3 linked regions of the Mangrovibacterium diazotrophicum genome follow. The protein of the gene in region 1 interacts with the protein of each later gene in a pairwise test. Links are inferred from orthologs where the notes say so. Each region holds a gene or a part of one and is shown on either strand. Other genes may lie near its edges.

Evidence for each region.
Region 2: the proteins of BC643_RS11865 (region 1) and cyoB interact in binary tests that used the Escherichia coli proteins (3 or more experiments, as listed by UniProt). The link is inferred for Mangrovibacterium diazotrophicum from one-to-one orthologs.
Region 3: the proteins of BC643_RS11865 (region 1) and dnaE interact in binary tests that used the Escherichia coli proteins (3 or more experiments, as listed by UniProt). The link is inferred for Mangrovibacterium diazotrophicum from one-to-one orthologs.

Annotation. Positions count from the first base shown.
Region 1 is NZ_RAPN01000001.1:3,012,388-3,015,428, reverse strand. The notes cover bases 142-3,026. They hold BC643_RS11865 (methionine aminotransferase), read left to right. Parts: upstream 142-944; coding sequence 945-2,108; downstream 2,109-3,026. Other genes in these bases: BC643_RS11855 (GIY-YIG nuclease family protein), read right to left, coding at 2,816-3,026; BC643_RS11860 (SPOR domain-containing protein), read right to left, coding at 2,202-2,717; recO (DNA repair protein RecO), read left to right, coding at 142-858. Also shown: type IX secretion system anionic LPS delivery protein PorZ, read left to right, coding at 1-121; more of recO, read left to right, coding at 133-141; more of BC643_RS11855, read right to left, coding at 3,027-3,041. UniProt on the Escherichia coli protein: Shows aminotransferase activity with methionine and histidine as substrates, and to a lesser extent also with phenylalanine.
Region 2 is NZ_RAPN01000001.1:3,452,931-3,456,044, forward strand. What follows is about bases 13-2,970. They hold cyoB (cytochrome o ubiquinol oxidase subunit I), read left to right. Parts: upstream 13-450; coding sequence 451-2,490; downstream 2,491-2,970. Other genes in these bases: cyoA (ubiquinol oxidase subunit II), read left to right, coding at 13-421; cyoC (cytochrome o ubiquinol oxidase subunit III), read left to right, coding at 2,465-2,970. Also shown: more of cyoA, read left to right, coding at 1-12; more of cyoC, read left to right, coding at 2,971-3,079. UniProt on the Escherichia coli protein: Cytochrome bo(3) ubiquinol oxidase is the terminal enzyme in the aerobic respiratory chain of E.coli that predominates when cells are grown at high aeration.
Region 3 is NZ_RAPN01000001.1:3,821,191-3,825,505, reverse strand. What follows is about bases 39-4,197. They hold dnaE (DNA polymerase III subunit alpha), read right to left. Parts: upstream 3,878-4,197; coding sequence 239-3,877; downstream 39-238. Other genes in these bases: BC643_RS15075 (regulatory protein RecX), read right to left, coding at 4,125-4,197; trxA (thioredoxin), read right to left, coding at 39-105. Also shown: more of trxA, read right to left, coding at 1-38; more of BC643_RS15075, read right to left, coding at 4,198-4,315. UniProt on the Escherichia coli protein: DNA polymerase III is a complex, multichain enzyme responsible for most of the replicative synthesis in bacteria. This DNA polymerase also exhibits 3' to 5' exonuclease activity. The alpha chain is the DNA polymerase catalytic subunit.

The sequences.
Region 1 (3,041 bases):
GGCAACCTGGGACGGTAAAAACCTGCGTGGACATCGGGTGGCAACAGGCGTTTACCTGGTGTTTGGAAATGATCGCTACGGTGAGCAAAGTTTTGTGACAAAGATTCTGTTTATTCATTAGAGGAAACTGCGGTGCTGGAAAAAACACGAGGCATATTTCTGCATTACATCAACTATTCCGATTCGTCGGTGATTGCGAAGATTTATACCGAGAAATTCGGGCAGCAATCCTACATTATCAGCGGAATACGTTCTAAAAAGTCGTCGACCCGGATCAACGTTTTTCAGCCTTTATTTTTGCTGGATCTGGAGGTTTACCACAAGGATGGACGAGGGATTCAGCGCTTAAAAAATGCACGACTTTCAGTCCCATTTAACCAGCTGCCTTTCGATGTGTACAAAAGCTCACAGGCTATTTTTCTTTCGGAGCTGCTGATGAAATGCCTGAAGGAAGAAGAAAGCAATCCGGAATTGTTCGATTTCTTGTTTCATGCGGCTTGTTTGCTCGACTTGGCCGAAGATGGTGACTGCAATTTTCTGGTTAGTTTTTTGTTCCGTCTGACCCGGTATTTGGGGGTTGACCCGCAGGCGCCGCCTCAAGCGCCTTTCCGCTATTTCGACCTCGTTTCTGCCTCGTTTCGCGAAAATGAACCGGCACATAATCAGTTCATGAACTACGAAATAACACACAAGTTCACCGAGCTTTTCAATTGCGATTTCAGCGAGCTCGAAAAATTAAATTTCACTAACAGGCATCGTCGCGTTTTGCTCGACCATCTGGTTGATTACTATCGGATTCACCTGGATTTAGGGGGTGATCTGAAATCACTCTCCGTTTTAAAAGAGGTGTTGGGTTAAAAGGATGTTATTTTATTATTCTTTAAATTTGGTTTGGCGCCGCCTTAAACGCGGTATTTTTGTATCTTTCCAGTCTAATTAGTTATATGGTACAATCGAAACTCCCCAATACGAATAAGAGCATCTTTTCTTCTGTGTATTCGCTGATTGAAGAAACCGGAGCACTGGACATGGCGATTGGTAAATCTGACTTTGCGACCCCTCAGGCCCTGGTCGATTTGGCGGTTGAATACATGAAGTCCGGCGACCATAACTATGCACCTCTGGAGGGTATCGCGAAGCTGAGAAAAGTTATTTCCGACCTGGTTGAGGAAAACTACGGAAATCGCTATAATCCCAAAACAGAAGTCACCGTCTCTGCGAGTATCGTGCAGGCTGTTCACACAGCGATTAGTGCGGTGGTTCGCGATGACGATGAAGTGATTGTTTTTGAACCGGCTTTTGAGTCATATGTGCCTTCGATTATTCTGAACGGTGGAAAACCGGTCTACATGGAGTTGAAGGCTCCCGGATTTACCATCGACTGGGAAGAGCTGCGGAAAATGATCACGACAAAGACAAAGATGATCATTCTGAATTCGCCGCACAATCCGACCGGAAGCGTGCTTTCCGAAGCCGATATGATGCAGCTGCAGCGGTTGACCAATGGTACGAACATCATTATCCTGAGCGACGAGTCTTTTGAGTCGATTGTGTTCGATAACCAGGTTCACCAGAGTATTGCCCGCTACGAGAAATTGATTGATCGCAGCTTCATTGTTTCATCCTTTGGTGCGGTGTACAATATCAATGGTTGGGGAATAGCCTACTGTTTGGCACCGGAGAAACTGATGATCGAGTATCGAAAAATGCAGCAGTTTCAATTATGTAACGTTAATACACCAATGCAATACGCGTTGGCTGAATATATTCCGCATCATCACTACTTCGACGATGTGTCGGCGTTGTACCAGGGAAAAAGGAACTATTTCCTGCGTTTACTGGAAAATAGCCTGTATAAGTTCATTCCCACGCAGGGAAGTTATTTCCAGTTAATCGATTATTCCCGTTTGTCGGACGATTCAGATCAAATCTTTATCGATCGGTTGGCCCGGGATTTCGGAATTGCCGTTGTGCCTGTTTCGGCGTTCTACCACGAAAAAACAAAAGCCAAGTTACTTCGCGTTTGTTTTGCAAAGGAAAACGACAAGTTGGAGAAAGCTGCTTCGCTGTTGTTAAGCGTGCCGTCGATGATTGTCGAGGATTTGTAGTGTACCGCTTTAATTAGATTCATCCAGAATTGATACCATAAAAAAAGCTTATTCCGCGAGGAATAAGCTTTTTCAATATTGTGAGCTTGGAACTTACTTTTTAATCAATAGCCAGGTATCTGCGTATTTCGGGAAATCAGTGCGGATTTGGTTCACACGTTGGCGTGCCGCTGTTTCGGCTGCATACGAGTTAACACATACGCGGTAATAACCGGTTTCGCTGTGCAGTACAATCGGGTTGAATCCTTGAGGGATCAACTCCTGCTTATACTTGTTGGCATTTTCCAATGAACTGAAACTTCCAATAATCACAAAGAAAGTACTTCCCTGGTATTTGGTTGCGTCGTCCTTTTGGTCGAAAGTAAATGTTTCAGTTTGTGTTCTTACGGGCTTTATAGGGGCTTGGTAAGTTGATTCCGGGGCTGTTTGTGTTGGTTGTGCAGGTGTTGTAGTCACCGGACGCTGAGGCTCAGCAACCGAGAACACCTTTGTTTCCGTCTGTTCCTGCGGGGCAGGTTCAGCAGCTTCGTTGCTTTTCATCCGCTGCATCGATTTACATCCGGTGAAAAATAGGCCCAAAGCAAATGCTCCAATAATAATTCTTCTCATTTCTAGTCTTTTTAGAGTTTCAATTAACAAATCTACGAAAAACCAAGCCAGCTTAACGGGTTGTCAATAAATGATTATTAACCAAATGGTGTTGAAATCTAAAAGTTTAAGATCCTTTTCAGAAAGCGCTGACCGGCAATTGTCCGGTAGAAACGTATCCGCCGAATTGCTTCATTTTTACTTCCGCAAGGTTCCTGGTAAATAATCGACCACGGTTTAATGCCCCGGGTATCTTCAATCAAACCTTCGTTGTGTGCTTTTTCCGTTTGCTTCAAATCAACCGTAAATCCATAATGGAAGCGATGATTTTCGAGATTGTATAGT
Region 2 (3,114 bases), 440 kb from region 1 along the record:
CTTCATTCCAGCTCTGGGAAGCCAGATGTATGTGATGGCTGGTATGCAAACAAAACTGCACTTAATGGCTGATGAAGTTGGTGTATTCCGTGGTCAGAACATGGAGTACAGCGGTAACGGTTATGCCGGCATGCACTTCAAAGCCATTTCAACCACCAGCGAAGGTTTCGAAAACTGGCTGAAAGGCGTGAAAGAATCTCCGGATACCTTGACGGTCGATCGCTTCAAAGAGATCAACCTGATGGTCAACATCAATCACCCGGTGACCAGCTTTTCATCAGTTGATCCGAACCTCTTCAACACCATCATGATGGAGTACATGCAATGGATGCATATGCCGGAGCATGGCGAAATGGAGATGAAATACGGAACAGAGCCGGAAGGTCACATGCACATGCACGGACATGGAACAATGCATTAATAACGCTGTAAAATTGGAGGAATAAATATATGTTAGGAAAGTTAAGTTGGTCAGATCTTCCGTTGCACGATCCGATTATTATGGGCGCCCTGGGTAGCTCAACGATCGGTGCAATTGCGCTTCTTGGCCTTGTAACCTATAAAAAATGGTGGGGATACCTTTGGAGTGAATGGTTCACCACAGTCGATCATAAGAAAATTGGTATCATGTACATCATCCTGGCCGGGGTGATGATGTTGCGCGGTTTTGCCGATGCAGTCATGATGCGTGCTCAACAGGCTATTGCAGCCGGTGGAAACGAAGGTTACCTGACGTCACATCACTTTGATCAGGTATTCGGTGCTCACGGAACTATCATGATTATTTTCGTGGCCATGCCGTTCATTATTGGTTTGATGAATATTATCATCCCGTTGCAGATTGGTGCGCGTGATGTGGCCTTCCCGGTGATGAACTCGGTGAGTTTCTACCTCACTGTTGCCGGTGCCGGGCTGATGATGATTTCGTTGGGCGTGGGCGAGTTTGCCAACACGGGATGGACCGGTTTGGCGCCTTTGTTTGAAAAGGAATTTAACCCGGGTGTCGGGGTTGATTACTGGGCCTGGGCCTTCCAGCTTTCCGGTATGGGAACCTTGCTCGGGGGTATCAACTTTGTGGTGACCATCCTGAAAATGCGTGCACCGGGCATGACCCTGATGAAGATGCCGCTTTTCACATGGACATCACTGACCTCAAGTGTTCTGATTATTTTCTCGTTCCCGGTAATTACCGGTGCGTTGACTTTGTTGACGCTTGACCGTTACCTGGGAATGCACTTCTTCACCAACGAATTGGGTGGTAACATGATGATGTGGAACAACCTGTTCTGGATGTGGGGTCACCCGGAAGTGTACATCGTAATTTTGCCGGCTTTCGGTATTTTCTCCGAAATTGTGGCCACCTTTTCAAGTAAACGTCTGTTTGCCTACAAGTCATTGGTTTGGGCAACTGCTGTAATCATGATTCTCTCTTTCACGGTTTGGTTGCACCACTTCTTTACAATGGGTAACACCGTGAACGTAAATATTTTCTTTGGTATTACCACGATGTTGATCGCCATCCCAACCGGGGTGAAGGTTTACGACTGGCTCTTTACCATGTACCGCGGACGGATTCGTTTTACAAGCCCGATGTACTGGACGCTCGGCTTCCTGACTGCTTTCGTTATCGGAGGTATGACCGGGGTGTTGATGGCGATTCCGGGAGCTGACTATGTGGTGCACAACTCGGTGTTCCTGGTTGCTCACTACCACAACATGTTGATCCCGGGTGCGCTGTTCGGCTATTTTGCCGGTTTCAGCTACTGGTTCCCGAAAATGTTTGGTTTCAAACTGGATGAGAAATGGGGTAAACGTGCTTTCTGGGGCTGGATGATCGGCTTCCTGGTTGCCTTTATGCCGCTTTACGCTGTTGGTTTCATGGGGATGCCGCGTCGTGCAGCACACTACGATAACCTGGAATGGCAGCCCTACATGATTACAGCTGCAATCGGTACAGCAATCGTCGGATTGGGTATTGCTTGCCAGGTAATTCAGATTGTGGTGAGTATCCGCAAACGCGAATCGCTGGTCGATGCGACCGGTGATGCCTGGGACGGACGTACATTGGAATGGGCCACTGCTTCACCGCCGGCTGAGTACAATTTCGCTGTTGTTCCGGTTGTTGGCGACCTGGATCCATTCTGGGAAATGAAAGAAAACGGAACCGCTTACAAACACTACCCGGTTTATGCGGATATCCACATGCCGAAAAATCAACCTTACGGTGTGATCATTGGTGGTCTGGCACTGGCATTTGGCTTTGCCATGATCTGGTACATCTGGTGGTTGGCTATTGCCAGTTTGATCGGTATTATTGCTACCATCATTATTTCCGGATCCAATGACAACGACGGTTACCTGATTCCGGCGTCGGAAGTGAAACGTGTTGAGGACTTGCGTTTCGATAAGATGATGCAAGCTGCCAAAGAAGAAGAGAAAGAAAAATCAAGCAAAGAAGAAGTTTATGAGTACAGTGACAAAAACAACTAATATCGCACACGATCACGATCATGGTCACCACGACCAGACTGAAATAAAGACCTTCGGTTTTTGGGTCTACCTGATGACCGACTTGATTCTGTTTTCGACCTTTTTCGCCACGTTTGCCGTAATCGGTAAAAACTACGCAGGTGGTCCCGGAGCAAAAGAGCTCTTCGAGCTGCCGTTCCTGTTTATCGAAACCATGCTGCTGCTGGTAAGTAGCGTGACTTTCGGTTTCGCGATGATCGCTATGAAACAAGGGAAAAAGCAACAAATGCTGAGCTTGCTGGTTGTAACCGGTTTGCTGGGCGCTGGCTTCCTTGGTATGGAGCTTTACGAATTTGCACACATGATTGGCGAGGGCGCAGGTCCCGACCGTAGTGGCTTCCTGTCGGCTTTCTTTACCCTGGTCGGTTTCCACGGTTTGCACGTTACTTTCGGTATCGTGTGGTTGACAGTGATGTTCATTCAAATCGTAAAAATGGGATTCACCACCGGTGTGAAATCACGCCTGGAACGCCTGAGCTTGTTCTGGCACTTCCTCGACATCGTGTGGGTGGGTGTATTCACCTTCGTTTACCTGTTCGGATTACTTTAATCCGGTTTTGTTAGTCATTTAAAACTGAAAAGAGA
Region 3 (4,315 bases), 810 kb from region 1 along the record:
CATACGACATGGTCCACACCACTCTGCCCAAAAATCAACTAAAACAGGGATTTCAGACTTCAATACAACTTCTTCAAAGTTTGCATCAGTAACTTCAATTGCCATAATTCAATATTTTTTTGATTTGAAATTCAATTTTCAGGTCAACGGACCCTCTTTTCACTTTATACTTAGACGATACTCAAACAAACATTCGCTAATTTGAACGACCGTTTGAGAATTCATTTTCAACACAAAACTAATTAATTTTGAAAGACAGATTTTCCTGTTGACGGAAAAATGTCTCGATCTCCCGATTCATCTCAATCCGAGTATTTCTTGAAAACAGATTGACAACGGTTTTTGTTTCCGTATCCCACAAATTAAACTTCAGCAAGGCAGTCCCTTTGTGCTGTTTACTCATCGACTCCATGTTCTGAACAAGCTCAGGTGTAATCGCCTGAATCGCCACATCAACGGTGACGGTCTTCACCTGGTTTTTCCGAACCTCTTCCAGCATCTCGATGTATTTTACCCGAAACTCCAGGCCGCCTCGGAAACTCTCCTGAACAAGTCCCTTGACGAGAATAAAAATATTGGGTTTGCAATATTTGCCGTACTCCACGTAGTCCTTGCCAAAGAAGAAAATAGTGTATGAATCTTCATAATCCGTCAGCGTTAGTTTACTGTAAGGCTTTCCGGTTTTCCCAACCGTTTCAAAAGCCTCAGTCACCATCCCGGCAAAGGTAATTTCCCGTCCTTTCAGCGCATCGATATTACTGTTCAGATTCTTCAGCGTGAATTCCCGGCTGACAAAATTTTCAAATTCCAGCTTGTACTCATCCAACGGGTGAGCCGAAAGGTAGATTCCAATTAGCGACTTCTCTTTTTCGAGCATCACCAGGTTTGCAAACTCCGGAACATTGGGAATGTCCGGTTTTTTCACAGCCTGCGCCGACATCACTTCACCAAAAAGCGATTGCATGGCATTCTGGCTTTCCGCCTGAATTTGGTGCCCGTATTTAATCAGCTTTTCCATGAACGGCGCATCATTTTCATCTGCGCCGGCAAAAAACTGGCTTCGTTTCAAGCCAAAACTGTCGAAAGCCCCCGCACTGGCCAAACCTTCGATGTTTTTCTTGTTAACCGCCTGCAGGTTGACACGCTCTGCAAAATCAAATATATCAGTAAACGGCCCATTTTTGCGTGTCTCAATGATGTTCGAAACTGCTCCGGCACCAACGCCCTTGATTGCAGCCATACCAAAACGTACATCACCTTTTTTGTTTACCGTAAATTTCAGGAAACTTTCGTTAACGTCGGGGCCAAGTACGTTGATTCCCATTCGCTTCGATTCTTCCATCAACTTGGTAATATCGGCAATATTACTCAGGTTTCGGCTCATGTTGGCCGCCATAAACTCGGCCGGATAATGGGCTTTCAAATATCCAGTGCGATATGCAATATCGGCATAACACACCGAGTGCGACTTGTTGAAGGCATAACTGGCAAACGCTTCCCAGTCCTTCCATATCTTATTGACAAGTTTTTCAATCTCATTTTCTTTCCCAATCTGCTTGCAGCCTTCCACAAAATCCGGATTCGCCTTACAGCCTTCCACGAATTTCACTTTCAGCTTATCCATCATGGCAATTAACTTTTTCCCCATCGCCTTACGCAACGAGTCGGAGTCACCACGGGTAAAACCGCCCAAGTGCCGCGACAAAAGCATCACCTGTTCCTGGAACACGGTAATACCGTGGGTATCGCTCAGGTATTTTTCCATCATGGGGTGGTCGTACTCCACCTTCCTGCGACCGTGCTTTCGCTCGATATAGTCGGGAATGTATTCCATAGGCCCCGGACGATACAAGGCGTTCATTGCCACCAAGTCCTCAAAACGGTTTGGTTTCAGGTTACGCAAGTGCTTTTTCATTCCGGGCGATTCGAACTGGAAAATCGCTGTCGTATCACCACGGCTAAAAAGTTCGAATGTCTTCTCGTCGTCCATCGGAACCGAATCGATATCAACCTCAATCCCTTTGGAAAGTCGAATATTCTCCAGACATTCTTTTATAATTGAAAGGGTTTTCAGCCCCAGGAAGTCCATCTTCAGCAAACCAATCGCCTCTACGAAACGCCCGTCGTACTGAGTCGTGTAAAGGTGCTCTTCCTTGGTTGGCATAATCGGGATGTGATCGGTCAACGGGTCGCGACTGATCAGGATCCCACAGGCGTGAACACCCGTTTGACGCACCGAGCCTTCCAGTGTCCCGGCGTATTTTAGCGTGTCGCGCACCAACGGATTGTCGGAATCGCGTTCTGCTGCCAGCTCGGGACTTTCCTTGTACGCTTTTTCGAAACTCATTTTAGGCGCTTCAGGCACCAGCTTCGCCAAGCGGTCGGCATCGGGCAAAGGCAACTTCATCACACGGGCAACGTCCCGGATGGCCAGTTTGGTAGCCATGGTACCGAATGTACAAATGTGAGCTACCTTATCCTGCCCGTATTTTTCGGTCACCCAGTCGAGTACCATCTGGCGACCGTCATCATCGAAGTCGATATCGACGTCGGGCATGGAGATCCGGTCCGGGTTCAGGAAACGCTCGAACAGCAAATCGTACTTAATCGGGTCGATGTTGGTAATCCCCACACAATACGAAACCGCAGCCCCCGCTGCCGATCCACGGCCCGGCCCAACAAGTACGCCCATATTTCGGGCAGCAGCAATGAAGTCCTGCACGATAAGGAAGTACCCCGGGAAACCCATCGTTTTGATCGTATCCAGCTCAAAGTCGATCCGTTCCTTCACATCGTGAGGCAACGGATTTCCGTACCGCACGTAGGCACCGTCGTATGTCAGGTGCTCCAGGTAATCGGATTCCAGCTTTACACGGACAGTCTTTTCGTAACCGCCGTTACGTTTCACGCTGTTCTCACCAAACTCCTCGGTGATGGCCGCCTCATCAAATTGTTCAAGGTAGGCCTCCATAGTTCCAAATTCCTCAGGAATCGGGAACGGGGGCATGATCGGTGATGAATTCAGTTCGAACTCTTCAACCTTGTCGACAATATCTTGTGTATTTCGAAGTGCTTCCGGAACATCGGCAAACAGTTCGTTCATTTCTGCCTGCGTCTTAAACCATTCCTGTTTGGTGTAGCGCATCCGGTTCGGATCGTCAAAATCTTTACCGGTGTTCAAACAGATGAGCAGGTCGTGCGCATCGGCATCTTCTTTATTGGTAAAGTGAACGTCGTTCGTACAAATCACCTTTACATCGAATTTCTTCGCCAGCTCGAGCACCCGCTCGTTCACCATCACCTGGTACTTGTAAACCTGCTCGTTCAGCTCAGGCATTTCCGATTTGTGACGCTGCAGCTCCAGGTAGTAATCTTCACCAAAAACCGATTTGAACCATTTTACGGTTTCTTCGGCTTCTTCCATGGTGGTGTTCATGATGTGCTGCGGCACTTCGCCCCCCAAACACGACGACGAAACAATCAGACCTTCGCTGTGTTTTTTCAACAAATCCTTGTCTATACGGGGCTTATAGTAGAAACCGTCGGTCGCTGCAACCGAGATTAACTTGATCAGGTTTACATAGCCGATTCTGTTCTTGGCCAGCAAGATCAAGTGGTCGCCCGAGCGGTCAACCTTATCTGATTTATCAGCAACGGTACGGCTGGCAACATAGGTTTCGCAGCCCAGAATCGGCTTAATTCCTTCCTTTTTACAGGTGTCCCAAAATTCTTTAATCCCGAACATCATACCGTGGTCGGTCAGGGCAAGGGCAGTCATGCCGTCCTTTTTGGCCTTGCCTACCAGTCCTTTAATGCTGGCAGCTCCATCCAAAATCGAATATTGCGAGTGGACATGTAGGTGCGTAAATGGAATCATTTTCTAGTCTTTTTAATCTTTCTCACGAGCCCAAAGAAGGCCAAATCATTCTCTTTAAAGTTACAGTTTTCATCGCGGCATGAAAGCTTCTGTTGATTAAATGTGAATAAGAAATGAAGCGATCGACACTTCATGCCTGCCAAATCTCCAACCCTCAAATGAGCCAATTGGTTCAACGAAACAATGCTAAAAACTGTGGATTTAGATCCGCAAAAGTAGAAAATTTCGCCGTGGTATTTCGACCGAATTAGTCATTGGTTAGCTCCTTGTAAACCGAGAAGATCAGATCCTGCTCGAAACCACGGCTTTGGGCAAAACGAAAAATTTTCGCCTTCAAATCATAGGAATTCGCCCCTTTCGTCTTCCGAAGTTTTTCTCTCATTAACGTCTTTAGCGATTCGTAATAACTTTCTTCGTCCAATTCTTCCAGTGCTTTCT